3 regions of the Arthrobacter sp. Cza30 genome follow, and region 2 is predicted to be linked to each of the others. Evidence: riboswitches for the same ligand, from Rfam matches in the RefSeq annotation. Region 2 holds a riboswitch; each other region holds the start of a gene.
What was found. Region 2 has a riboswitch for S-adenosylmethionine ahead of AC5RVZ_RS31260 (LLM class flavin-dependent oxidoreductase). Riboswitches for the same ligand answer to the same signal wherever they lie in the genome.

Region 1 (4,150 bases), on a different contig from region 2:
CCTGCTGCTGGCGCTCGTCGTGGCCCTGATGCGGCTGGGCCGAAACCGGGTCCTGGCCGGCATCGCCCGCGCCTATGTTTCGGTGATCCGCGGCACGCCCCTGCTGGTCCAGCTGTTCGTGATCTTCTACGGCCTGCCGTCGATCGGCGTGGTGCTCGACCCCTGGCCGAGCGCGGTCATCGCGTTCTCCCTGAACGTGGGTGGATATGCGGCCGAGATCATCCGGGCCGCGATCCTCTCCGTCCCCAAGGGCCAGTGGGAAGCCGGCCACACCATCGGCATGGCCGGCACCACCACCCTGCGCCGCATCATCCTGCCCCAGGCCGCGCGCGTGTCGGTGCCGCCGCTGTCCAATACCTTCATCTCGCTGGTCAAGGACACCTCCCTCGCCTCCCTGATCCTGGTCACCGAGGCGTTCCGGGCCGCCCAGGAAATCGCGGCGTTCAGCCAGGAGTTCATGCTGCTCTACATTGAGGCCGCGGCGGTCTACTGGGTGTTCTGCCTGGTGCTCTCCGCCGGGCAGTCCCGACTGGAGAAGAGGCTGGACCGCTATGTCGCCCACTGACGTCCCTTCCGCCGCCGCTTCGCAGCGCGGCTCCGCAGCCGGACCGGTGCTGACCGTGGAGGGCCTGCGAAAGTCCTTCGGCAGCAACCAGGTGCTCAAGTCCATCGATCTGTCCGTCCAGACGGGTGGCGTCCTGGCCCTGATCGGACCCTCCGGGTCGGGCAAAACCACCGTGCTGCGTTGCCTGAACGGCCTGGAAACCCCCGACGGCGGACGGGTCGCCTTTTCGGGCGGGCCGGCCGTGGACTTCGGTTCGCCGGTGAACCGGAAACAGATCGCCGCCCTGCGCGACCGCAGCGCCATGGTGTTCCAGCACTACAACCTGTTTCCGCACATGACTGTGCTGCAGAACATCATCGAGGGCCCGGTCCAGGTGCAGAAGCGGCCCAAGGCCGAAGCGGTGCGCGAGGCCAGGTCGCTGCTGGACCGCGTCGGGCTCTCCGGCAAGGAAGACCAGTATCCGCATCAGCTCTCCGGCGGACAGCAGCAGCGGGTCGGCATTGTCCGGGCCCTGGCGCTCAAACCCTCGCTGCTGCTGTTCGACGAGCCCACGTCCGCACTGGATCCCGAACTGGTCGGCGACGTGCTGCACGTGATCAAGGAACTGGCTGACGAGGGCTGGACCATGGCCCTGGTCAGCCACGAGCTGGCCTTCGCCCGTGAAGTGGCCAGCGAAGTGGTGTTCATGGACGGCGGCGTGGTGGTGGAACGCGGACACCCCGAACAGGTGCTGCGCCAACCGCGGGAGGAGCGCACCCAGCAGTTCGTCCACCGGCTGCTAAACCCATTCTAGGGCCGGGTCCGCCTCCGGGTGCCCCCGCCCTCCCCGCTGCAGGCTCCCTGCACCCGCGGCGGTCCCGCCGGCACCGGCGTGCGCCGCCCCCGCCATGGCAGGAGTGGCGCACGCCACGCCGGTGGAAAATTCATCTGATGTCATCTGGGATGGCAGAATGTAAAGTTCCATGCACCGTTCCGCATGGCAGGCTCGTTCCGGCCGGAAGCTTCCATCCCGCGTTTCTCCTGCGCGGAAACCTCCGGCCACGAAAGGCAGAACCATGGCCACTTCCCTGGCTACCAAGTCGTTGACCGCACAGACGGCTTCCGAAGCGCACGATCTCCTGAATGCTGCGGTCGAAGAGCTGCAAAAGCTCGCCGCCATCGACGGCGATTGCGGCATCCTGGTCACGCGCACCGGCCCCGGGCAGTTTACGGTGGAGCTGAGCGACGACGTGCCCTACGGCATCACCCAGGAATCGCATCTGTACTAAGCGGTTGGCGGGCCGGTCAGGTTATGTGACGCCGGCCGGTTGCCCGGAATGAAGCGCGGGCCCGCCCCGGTGGGATAATTTCGCCCATGGCTCCTGCAATTGCGTACCAAGGTGAACCCGGCTCGAACTCCCACATGGCTTGCCTGGAAGTGCGCCCCGGTTGGGACGCGGTGCCGTGTGCCAGCTTCGAGGATGCGTTCGCTGCCGTCACCGGCGGCGAGGCCGAACTGGCCATGATCCCCATCGACAACTCGATCGCCGGCCGGGTGGCGGACATCCACGCGCTGCTGCCGAAGACCACCCTGCAGATTGTGGAGGAATTCTTCCTGCCCATCCGGTTCAGCCTGCTGGGCGTACGCGGGGCCACCGTGGAGCAGGCCCGGGAGGTGCACAGCCACATCCACGCCTTGGGCCAGTGCCGCAAGCTGATCCGCAGGCTCGGGCTCACTCCGGTCATCGCCGGCGACACCGCGGGTTCGGCCCGGGAGGTGGCCGAATGGAACGACCCGACCAAGGTCTCCCTGGCACCGCCGATGGCCGCCGAACTCTACGGTCTGGAGGTTTTCGCGGAAAAGGTCGAAGACGATCCGACGAACACCACACGGTTCGTGGTGCTGGCCGACCGCCGGCCGGTCCCGTCCCGCGAGGAACTTCCCGGTCCGGCGGTGACCAGCTTCGTGTTCCGCGTGCGGAACGTGCCGTCGGCGCTCTACAAGGCGCTGGGCGGTTTCGCCACCAACGGCATCAACATGACCAGGCTGGAGAGCTACATGGTCGGCGGCGAGTTTGCCGCCACCATGTTCATGGTGGACGTCGAAGGCCACCCGGACGATCCTGCCATGGTCCACGCCTTCGAGGAACTGGACTTCTTCACCACCGAGATCCGCCTCCTGGGCGTTTACCCGGCGCATCCGTTCCGGCGGCAGACCGTGCGCGCCGGCGCCGCCGCACAGTAGCCGTGGCGGCGGCCGCCCGTGGGCCGCAGCCGTAGCGCCGCAACCGTCGGGGCAGCCGTCGCGCGGCTGCCGCCGGTAAAACGCTGCATTTGACGAACTGTTACCGGCGTTTGACCCAGGCCCTTCCCCGCTCTTAGCGTGGAGGCGAATCAAGAGCGCCAACTTCACAGCCCTGGCTGGTTGGCCGGCAACCCTCTACCGTAGCGGGGTGCTCCAGGTGATGATTCGGCCCGCCGGGTATGTCGGCAGGCAAGTACGCGTATCCACCCGCAGCAGCTCGGCCGCAGCGGATGCGCCCAAGCCCCAAGGACGCCATGTCGCTACACCATGACCTGACCCCCAACACGTTGCGCTCAGCCTTCGGCCGCTTCCCCTCGGGCATCGCGGCGCTGTGCGCGATCATCGACGGCGAGCCGCAGGGCATCGTCGCCTCCTCGTTCACCGTGGGCGTCTCCCTCGAGCCGCCGCTGGTGATGTTCGCCGTGCAAAACACCTCACGGACCTGGCCGCTGGTCCGCCGGGCCGACCGGATCGGCGTCTCGGTCCTCGGCACCGGGCACGACGGCGTCTGCCGCCAGATCGCGTCCAAGAACGGGGACCGCTTTGCCGGCCTGAGCCTGCACGGCACGGACGACGGCGCGCTTTTCCTCAACGACGCGGCGCTCTGGCTGGACTGCTCGGTGCACCAGGAAGTCCCGGCCGGGGACCACCACGTCGTGCTGCTGCAGGTGCACGGCCTGTCCACGCACGACGGCACGCACGAGCCGCTCGTCTTCCACGATTCCGCATTCCGCCGGTTGGAACAGCCGGCCTTCGTCTAGGACGCTTGGTCCCGGCCCAGCCGGCAGCGGGCTGGGCGAGCCGCGGGCAGCTACGGCAGCGGCCTGCCGCGGGCCGCCACCCACAGGGAGTACCACTCCTCGCGGGTCATCGATGCTCCAACCGCCTCCGCCTCGGCACAGGCCCGGATCCGGTCCGGGCTGCTGGTGCCGACGACCGGCCGGATGCCTGCCGGATGCCGCAGCAGCCAGCCCAGCACCACGGCTTCGGGCGGGCAGCCCTTGTCCCGGGCAAGTTCCGTGACCAGGGCTGCCGTTGCATGGTCGGCCGGGGCTGTGGCATCCGCGGGCGCGGAAGCATCCGGTATCGCGGCCTCCGCTGCCGCGCGCCCGCTGTACCGGCCCTGGGCCAGCGCGCCCCAGGCCTGCAGCTCCACCCCGTGGGCGGCGCAGTATTCCAGGGTGCCGTGCGGGAAGCCGATCCCCGTTCCCTCCGGGTGGTTCACCAGCACCCCCGACTCCAGCCAGTCGCGTCGGTACAGGCTCATTTCCAGCTGGTTCACCGCCAGCGGTTCATCCAGC
Region 2 (4,150 bases):
TCTGGCGCAACATCCGCACCCACACGCTGCACGACCCGGTCGACTACAAGAAGGTCGAGGTCGGCGCCAACTACCTGCTCGGCGACGTCCAACCGATTTCGCTCTACACCTGAGCGGCGCAGCCCGCGCCTGCGGGTCACCTCCTGACCGTCCGCAGCCCGCGGGCCGGTCATGACTGCTGCGACTCGCAGGCTGCATCAGGGCTGCCCGAATCTGCGGTCACCACCGCTGCCCCCCGATCCGCAGGCCCCATCACCGCTGCCTTCAACCCGGGCCCCATCACCGCTGCCCTCAACCGGGCCCCATCTCGCGCCCACGCGCCGAACCCCCAGGAGAACCACCATGACTGAAACCATCGACAACCTCGCCACGGCCTTCGACGCCGCGGCCGCCAAATACCGCCCGATCTTCGCGCGCATCGCCGCCGGGGCGTTGAGCCGCGAGCTCACCCGCGAACTGCCGTTTGACCAGATCGGCTGGCTGAAGGACGCCGGCTTCGGCGCCGCCCGGATTCCGGCCGAGTTCGGCGGCGACGGGCTGGACTGGGAAGAGTTCACCCGACTCCTGATCGAGCTGGCCACGGCGGACAGCAACATTCCGCAGGCGCTGCGTTCGCACATCGCCTTGGTGGAGGAGAACCTGTACCACCACGGCCGCACCTCGGATCGCAGCGCCTGGCTGCGGCGCTTCGCGTCCGGCGAGCTGGCCGGCAACGCCTGGACCGAACCGGGCGCCGGGGGAACCGCCACCGTGCTGTCCGAGACCGGCGGCAAGCTGCTGCTGAGCGGCCGCAAGTTCTACACCACCGGCACCATCTTCTCGGACTGGATCGATGTCACCGCCAAGCGCCCGGACGGCTCCGATGTCTCGGTGATCATCTCCACCAAGACGCCGGGCGTGGAAACCTTCGACGACTGGGACGGTTTCGGCCAGCGGCTCACCGGCAGCGGCACCACCGTATTTACCGACGCTTTGGTGGACCCTGCCAACGTGTCCGCCTTCGCCGACCGCTTCCCGTACCAGACGGCGCTCTACCAGCACATCCTGCTGGTGACCCTGGCCGGCATCGCCCAGGCCGTCACCAGCGAAGCCGCGGAGAACGTGCGGGACCGCAAGCGGGTGTTCGGCCACGGAAACGCCCCGTTGGTTCGGCACGACGCGCAGGTCCTGCAAGTGGTCGGCGAAATCAGCGCCACGGCCTACGCCGCGAAGGCAACCACGCTCGGCGTTGCCCGCAGCCTGGACCGCGTCTTCGCCTCGCGGCAGTCAGACGGCGACGCCGAGAAGGCGGCCAACATCGCCGTCGAACTGGAATCGGGTCGTGCGCAGATTGTGCTCAGCGCCTTGGTCCCGGACGCCGCGGGCGCCCTCTTCAATGCGCTCGGTGCCTCCTCGACCAGCACAGACAAGGCGCTGGACCGGCACTGGCGCAACGCCCGCACCGTGGCGACGCACAACCCGTTTATCTATAAGTCCCGGATCGTCGGCGACTGGGAAGTCAACGCCACCGAACCCCCCTTCGTCTGGACGATTGGCGAGGCCAACGCCGACGCCGAACGCCAGTCAGTCAGCCCCGCCGCCCGTTCCGCGGCCGTCTAGGAAGAGGCCACAATGTCCGTATCCACCAATAACCCGACCCTCGCAAAGCCCGAGGCTGTGGCCGGCGCGACCGGCGTTCCGCGGCTCTCCGGCCGGCTGGGCGTCGCCAGCATCGTGCTCATCGTGCTGGCCGCCGCGTCGCCACTGGGCGTCATCGGCGGAACCGTCCCTCTGGCCATCGTCAGCGGCAACGGCGCTGGCCTTCCCTTCATCTACCTGCTGGCCATGGCCATCCTGCTGTTGTTTGCCGTCGGCTTCACCACCATGACACCGCACGTGCCAACGGCCGGCGCGTTCTTCAGCTACGTCGACAAAGGCCTCGGCCGCAGGGCGGGCCTGGGGGCGGCCTTCGTGGCTCTGCTCTCCTACCTCGCGCTGGAAGCCGGCGTCTACGGCCTGCTGGCGCCGGCCGTCGACGAAGTGGTCCGCGCCTACGGCGGGCCGGCACTGCCATGGTGGGCATGGGCCGCTGCCGCCCTGGCCGCCGTCGCCTGGCTGGGCCACCGGAACATCGAGCTCTCCGGCAAGGTGCTGGGGGTACTGCTGGTCGCCGAGGTGCTGATCGTGCTGGTCCTTGACGCTGCCGTAATTTTTGGCGGCGGCGGTCGGGAGGGCCTGTCCACCGGGTTCGTCACCCCGTCCACCGTGCTGTCCGGGGCGCCCGGCATCGCGCTGTTGTTCGCCATCCTGAGTTTCATTGGCTTCGAGGCGACCGCCGTGTTCCGCGACGAGGCACGCGACCCGGACAAGACGATCCCGCGCGCCACCTATGTAGCCCTCATCGTGGTGGGCGGCTTCTACGCGCTCTCCAGCTGGCTGCTGATCAGCGTGTGGGGCGACGAGGGCATCGTCCAAAAGGCCACGGACGCGCCCGGCACCTTGCTCTCGGAGACTACGGCGCTCTACCTCGGCACCGCGGGCAGCCACGTCATCCAGGTACTGCTGGCCAGCAGCCTGTTCGCCTGCATCCTGTCCCTGCACAACATCAGCTCACGCTATTTCTTCCAGATCGCCGGACAAGGCATTTTCCCCGCCAAGCTGGCCGGCACGCACACCCGGCACCACTCGCCACATCTGGCCTCGGCCGCTTCGACCGGAGTGGTTGCCCTGTTCCTGCTGACAGCCGCCGTCGCCGGCTGGGACCCGATCGTGCAGTTCTACACCTGGTTTGCCGGTTTCGCTTCCCTGGGCGTGGTGGTGCTGATGACGCTCACAAGCATCGCGGTGCTGGTCTTCTTCCGGAGAAAGGGTGCGCCGGCCCGCGACTGGAAGCGCTCCGTCGCCCCGGCGCTCGGACTGATCGGGCTGTTGGGAATCCTGGGCCTGATCCTGCAGAACCTCCCCACCCTGGTCGGCAACAGTGTGCCGCTGGCCATCGCCGTCGTCGTCCTGATTCTTGTCTGCCTAGGGGCGGGAGCGGTGGCGGGATGGAAGCGGCCGCAGGCCAAAGCCGGCTCCGCCCCGGCGTCGTAATTTTTACCCGGCGTCACGCGCCGTAATTCTTACCTCGCGTGACGGCGAACATTTCCCTCCGGGACGCCCCCGGGTGTCCAATGGAGGGGTACCCATCCAGAGCGGCCGAGAGACCTGGCTTGTTGACGCCGCAGCAACCCCCTCCCTGAGGAAGGTGCTACCGCCAGGACCGATGGAGAAGCTCGATCTCTCGTTGGTCTTCCGTTGGGCACTCGCATGCCCAACGGAGGACCGGCGCGGGCTCTTCTCATCAGAAAAGGAGCCTGACATGACCGTAAACCCGCAGCCCAACCCCCGGCGCCAGATTCGTTTCAACGCCTTCGACATGAACTGCGTGGGCCACCAGTCGCCCGGACTGTGGCGCCACCCGCAGGACAAGTCCGCCAACTACAACACCATCGGCTACTGGACCCACCTGGCCAAGGTGCTGGAAAAGGGCCTCTTCGACGGCCTGTTCATCGCCGACGTGCTCGGCACCTACGACGTCTTCGGGTCCTCCAACGAGACCACGCTGCGCGCCGGCACCCAGGTCCCGGTGAATGATCCGTTCATGCTGGTCTCGGCGATGGCCGCGGTGACCGAGAACCTCGGCTTCGGCGTCACCGCCGGCACCGCCTACGAGCACCCGTACCCGTTCGCCCGCCGCCTGGCCACGCTGGACCACCTGACCAACGGGCGGGTCGGCTGGAACGTGGTCACCGGTTACCTGCCCTCGGCGGCGCGCAACATGGGCCAAGAAGACCAGCTGGAGCACGACGAGCGCTACAACCACGCGGACGAATACCTCGAGGTCATCTACAAGCTGCTCGAGGGCTCGTGGGAGGACGACGCCGTGGTCAAGGACGTCGAGACCGGCGTCTTCACCGACCCGGCCAAGGTCCACGAGATCCGGCACGAGGGCAAGTACTTCAAGGTTCCCGGCATCGCGATCACCGAGCCGAGCCCGCAGCGCACCCCGGTCATCTTCCAGGCCGGGGCCTCCAAGCGCGGCACCGAGTTCGCCGCCGGGAACGCCGAGGCGGTGTTCGTGACCTGCCCGACCAAGGAGATGCTCGCGGCGTCGGTGAAGAAGATCCGC
Region 3 (4,150 bases), on a different contig from region 2:
CGCCGACCATGCGACCTTGACGTCGTCCAGCAGGCCGTCGACCGGGGTGCCCAGCCAGTCCGCCACCCGGTCGGAAGAGCCGGCGATGGTCAGGCCGATCAGCTTGACCGTGGCGGGGCGGGCGTTGGACGGGTGCAGCGATTCGGTGCCGTCATCCCAGCGCAACATGTAGGGCACCTGCGGGTCGGCGATGAGGCCCTTGATCCCGATCTGCTGCCAGCTCAGTTCCTGCCCATCCGGGAACTTGCGGTTGCCGGGAACCGCGTGGCGGCCCAGCCGTTCTTCGAACGGGGTCAGGTCGTCGACCGCCACGCACCAGCCCATCCAGCCGCCGCCGGCTTCCGACCGCGCCCGCACTGCCTGGCCAAAGGGGGCTTTGTCGGAAGCGGGGTGGTCGAGCACCTCCACCACCTCCAGGTAATGGTGGCCGGTGAGGGGGAAGATCATATTGCGGGTGCCGAAGCGAGGGTGAACCCCGCCCTTGACGGCGTCGATGCCCAGGGCTTGGGCGATCCGCTCTGAGGTGGCAGCCAGACCGTCGGGTTCAGCAGCATAAGAAACATGGTCGAAGCGCATGGCATTATCTTGGCACTTTGTGAACCCGCTCTCGACTTAGGGTGACCTAAGTCACTCAGCTTGCGGCTCGTGCAAGGCGCGCCGTTCCCGGCAGCAATTCCGCCGTGCCCGACACGCCCCGGCAGCTTGACGTGCGGACGGTCGGACAGACCGCCCGGAGCTGGGTGCCCAGTCATAAGGTGTCATATTGTTGCGGCCGCCGGCCTGTCTGCGGAGACTGGAGGCAGGTCATGAGTGCCAGCGCAAAACCCCGGTTTGCTGGCCGGCAACCCTCCAACCGCGGTGGGGTGCCCCGGGTGAAGACCAGGCAGCCGCCACAAGGCGGTGCGCAAGCGCGGGTCACACCCGGGACAGACATGCCGGCACGGCCGGATCCCGGATGGCCCCTTCCAGTGAAGGAGTTGCACCATGTCCAATGCCGATTGGTCCTTTGAAACCCGTCAGATCCACGCAGGGCAGGAGCCGGACGCCGCCACGGGCGCCCGCGCACTGCCGATCTACCAGACCACCTCGTTCGTGTTCCCCAGCGCGCAGAGCGCGGCCGACCGGTTCGCCCTGTCCGAACTGGCGCCCATCTACACCAGGATCGGCAATCCCACCCAGGAAGCGGTCGAGACCCGGATCGCCAACCTGGAGGGCGGCGTCGGCGCCCTGCTGCTTGCTTCGGGCCAGGCCGCGTCGACGTTCTCTATCCTCAACCTGGCCGAGGCCGGCGACCATATCGTGGCCAGCCCCAGCCTGTACGGCGGCACCTACAACCTGCTGCGCACCACGCTGCCCAAGTTCGGCATCGAGGTCACCTTCGTCGAGGATCCGGACAACCTGCAGCAGTGGCGCGATGCCGTCAAGCCGAATACCAAGGCGTTCTTCGGCGAGGTCGTTTCCAACCCGCGCCAGGACGTGCTGGACCTGGAGTCGGTCAGCGCCATAGCCCACGAAAACGGCGTGCCGCTGATCGTGGACAACACCTTGTCTACCCCGTACCTGATCCGCCCGATCGAGTGGGGGGCCGACATCGTGCTCCACTCGGCCACCAAGTACCTCGGCGGCCACGGGACGGCGATCGGCGGCGTGATCGTTGATGCCGGAACGTTCGATTTCGCCGCCGACCCGGAGAAGTTCCCCGGGTTTAACACGCCGGACGACACCTACAACGGGCTGGTCTTCGCCCGCGACCTCGGCGTCAACGGCGCTTTGGGCGCCAACCTGGCCTACATCCTCAAGGCCCGGGTGCAGTTGCTGCGCGACCTGGGGTCCGCCATCTCGCCGTTCAATGCGTTCCTGATTGCCCAGGGGCTGGAGACGCTGAGCCTGCGCGTGGAGCGGCATGTGGCCAACGCGCAGAAGGTGGCCGAATTCCTGGAAGAGCACGACGACGTTGCCTCCGTCGCATACCTCGGCCTGCCCTCCAGCCCCTGGTACGAGCGCGGCCGCAAGTACGGCCCGAAGGGGACCGGCGCCATCGTCGCGTTCGAAATCAAGGGCGGCATCGAGGCCGGCAAGCGCTTTGTGGACGGCCTTGAACTGCACTCGCACGTGGCCAACCTGGGCGATGTGCGCTCGCTGGTGATCCACCCGGCGTCGACCACCCATGCCCAGCTCTCGGCCGCGGAGCGGGTCGCGGCCGGGGTGACCGACGGTCTGGTCCGCCTGTCGGTGGGCATCGAGAACGTCAACGACATCATTGCCGACCTGGAGGCCGGTTTCCGCGCCGCCAAGGGCGCGGACGACTAGGCAAGCAGGTAGAGCGCAGCGTGACGATAGTGCAACCGCAGGAACTGGTGGAACAGGCGACCGACGGCATCCTGCGCCGGATGCCGGTTGGTGCGCTGGAGTTGGAAGCCGGCGGCTATCTGCCCGAGGTGGTCCTCGGCTTTGAAACCTGGGGCACCTTGAATGCGGACGCGTCCAACGCCGTCCTGATTCAGCACGCCCTGACCGGCAGTACGCATGTGGCACGCGGCTACTCCGACGAGGACGGCTGGTGGGATGATCTCGTGGGCCCCGGTGCCACGATCGACACGGAGCGCTATTTCGTAGTGGCCGCCAACATGATTGGCGGCTGCTACGGTTCCACCGGTCCCTCGTCGCCGGCGCCGGACGGGACGCCGTGGGGGTCACGCTTCCCGTTCGTCACGATCCGCGATTCGGTCCGGGCCGAGGCACGGCTGGCCGACGCGCTGGGCATCCGGCGCTGGCACACGGTGCTCGGCGGGTCGATGGGCGGCGCCCGCGCGCTTGAATGGGCGGCGACGTTCCCGGAGCGCACCGCCCGGTGCGCCGTCCTGTCGTGCGGCGCCGCGAGCACCGCCGAGCAGATTGCCTTCGCGCAGGCGCAGGTCGCGGCCATCCGGCTGGACCCGCACTTCGCCGGCGGCGACTATTACGGGGGTCCCGCGCCCGAGGCGGGTCTGGGTATCGCCCGGCGCATCGCGCACATCAACTACCGCTCGGAGCCGGAGCTGGAGTACAGGTTCAGCCGCAAGCCGCAGGCGGAGGAGCAGCCGTACGGCGGCATCACGCCGTCCGCCCGTGGCCGCTATGCCGTGGAGAGCTACCTAGATTACCAGGCGGACAAGCTCGTCGCGCGCTTCGACGCCAACAGCTACATCCTGCTCACCGAGGCCCTCATCAGCCACGACGTTGCCCGGGGCCGGGGCTCGCTGGAGCAGTCGCTGGGCGGCCTCACCGACACGCAGTTCTTCGTCGCCGCGGTGGATTCCGATCGCCTGTACTTCCCGGAACAGTCGCGGCAGCTGGCCGAGGCGTTGCCCGGGGCAGTCAAGGTCCACACCATCGAAACGCCGCTGGGCCACGACGGTTTCCTGACCGATATCCACCAGCTGCACGAGGCCCTGACCGACGCGTTCTTCGCGCCCGCCTGACCTCCCGCCTGCGTGTCGGCGGCCCGAGTACGACGCCGGTGCGCGCCGTCCGCGCGGAGTCCCACCGCTGCGCCCTAGCAGGTAGAGCGGAGCGGTCAGGCCAGGTAGAGCGATACCGGCCGCCGCAGGAAGGCCGCGTAGCGCTCCACCGCGACGCCCACGGCCTGCCGCTCAGGCTCGGTGAAGACCCGCTGCGGTTTGAGCCGCAGCTCGGCGGAGCCGGGCCGGAGGACGTGTCTCCAGTTGCCGGCCATCCGTCCGTCCAGCAGCAGCACGTGGATCGGCACCTCGCCGCCCAACGCCGCCGGCGCACTGCCGCCCAGGTAGCCGCGGGTCTTGGTGTAACCCATGACGTATTCGTCGTAACACTGGATCAGGTCAGCCCGCGGGTGTCCGTCGTCCGCCGCAGCGACGCCGCCGATCGTCCCGGCGGCGGGGGAGTACCAGAGCTGTTGCCCCTCGGTTTCGAACCGTTCCAGTCCGTCACCGCCCCCGGATTCGAGGCCGCGCTTCAGGTCCGCCTGGGGCAGTTTGGACCAGTCGGAACAGTCCTTTAAGGTCGCCGGTCCGCGGCTGGTGAAGTAGCGCCCGGTCAGTTGGGCCAGCGCCGCGTCGCGGTCGAAGTCCGCGCCCAGCGGCGGCACCCGCTCGTCGAAGGCCGCGTACGTCTGCTGCACGGCGCCGGACGC

Region 1: another riboswitch for S-adenosylmethionine. It lies ahead of AC5RVZ_RS06960 (flavin reductase family protein); the one in region 2 lies ahead of AC5RVZ_RS31260 (LLM class flavin-dependent oxidoreductase).
Region 3: another riboswitch for S-adenosylmethionine. It lies ahead of AC5RVZ_RS23510 (bifunctional o-acetylhomoserine/o-acetylserine sulfhydrylase); the one in region 2 lies ahead of AC5RVZ_RS31260 (LLM class flavin-dependent oxidoreductase).

Annotation. Positions count from the first base shown of each region.
Region 1 is NZ_JBNHGA010000002.1:358,157-362,306, forward strand. It holds gene AC5RVZ_RS06940 (amino acid ABC transporter permease) at 1-565, shown strand, start outside; gene AC5RVZ_RS06945 (amino acid ABC transporter ATP-binding protein) at 552-1,358, shown strand; gene AC5RVZ_RS06950 (hypothetical protein) at 1,621-1,833, shown strand; gene AC5RVZ_RS06955 (prephenate dehydratase) at 1,920-2,789, shown strand; SAM riboswitch class IV at 2,937-3,051, shown strand; gene AC5RVZ_RS06960 (flavin reductase family protein) at 3,104-3,610, shown strand; gene AC5RVZ_RS06965 (aldo/keto reductase) at 3,661-4,150, opposite strand, start outside.
Region 2 is NZ_JBNHGA010000014.1:73,439-77,588, forward strand. It holds gene AC5RVZ_RS31245 (acyl-CoA dehydrogenase family protein) at 1-113, shown strand, start outside; gene AC5RVZ_RS31250 (acyl-CoA dehydrogenase family protein) at 343-1,599, shown strand; gene AC5RVZ_RS31255 (APC family permease) at 1,612-3,072, shown strand; SAM riboswitch class I at 3,162-3,251, shown strand; gene AC5RVZ_RS31260 (LLM class flavin-dependent oxidoreductase) at 3,341-4,150, shown strand, end outside.
Region 3 is NZ_JBNHGA010000007.1:141,260-145,409, reverse strand. It holds gene AC5RVZ_RS23515 (VOC family protein) at 1-576, opposite strand, end outside; SAM riboswitch class IV at 803-917, shown strand; gene AC5RVZ_RS23510 (bifunctional o-acetylhomoserine/o-acetylserine sulfhydrylase) at 985-2,310, shown strand; gene metX (homoserine O-acetyltransferase MetX) at 2,391-3,461, shown strand; gene AC5RVZ_RS23500 (winged helix DNA-binding domain-containing protein) at 3,557-4,150, opposite strand, start outside.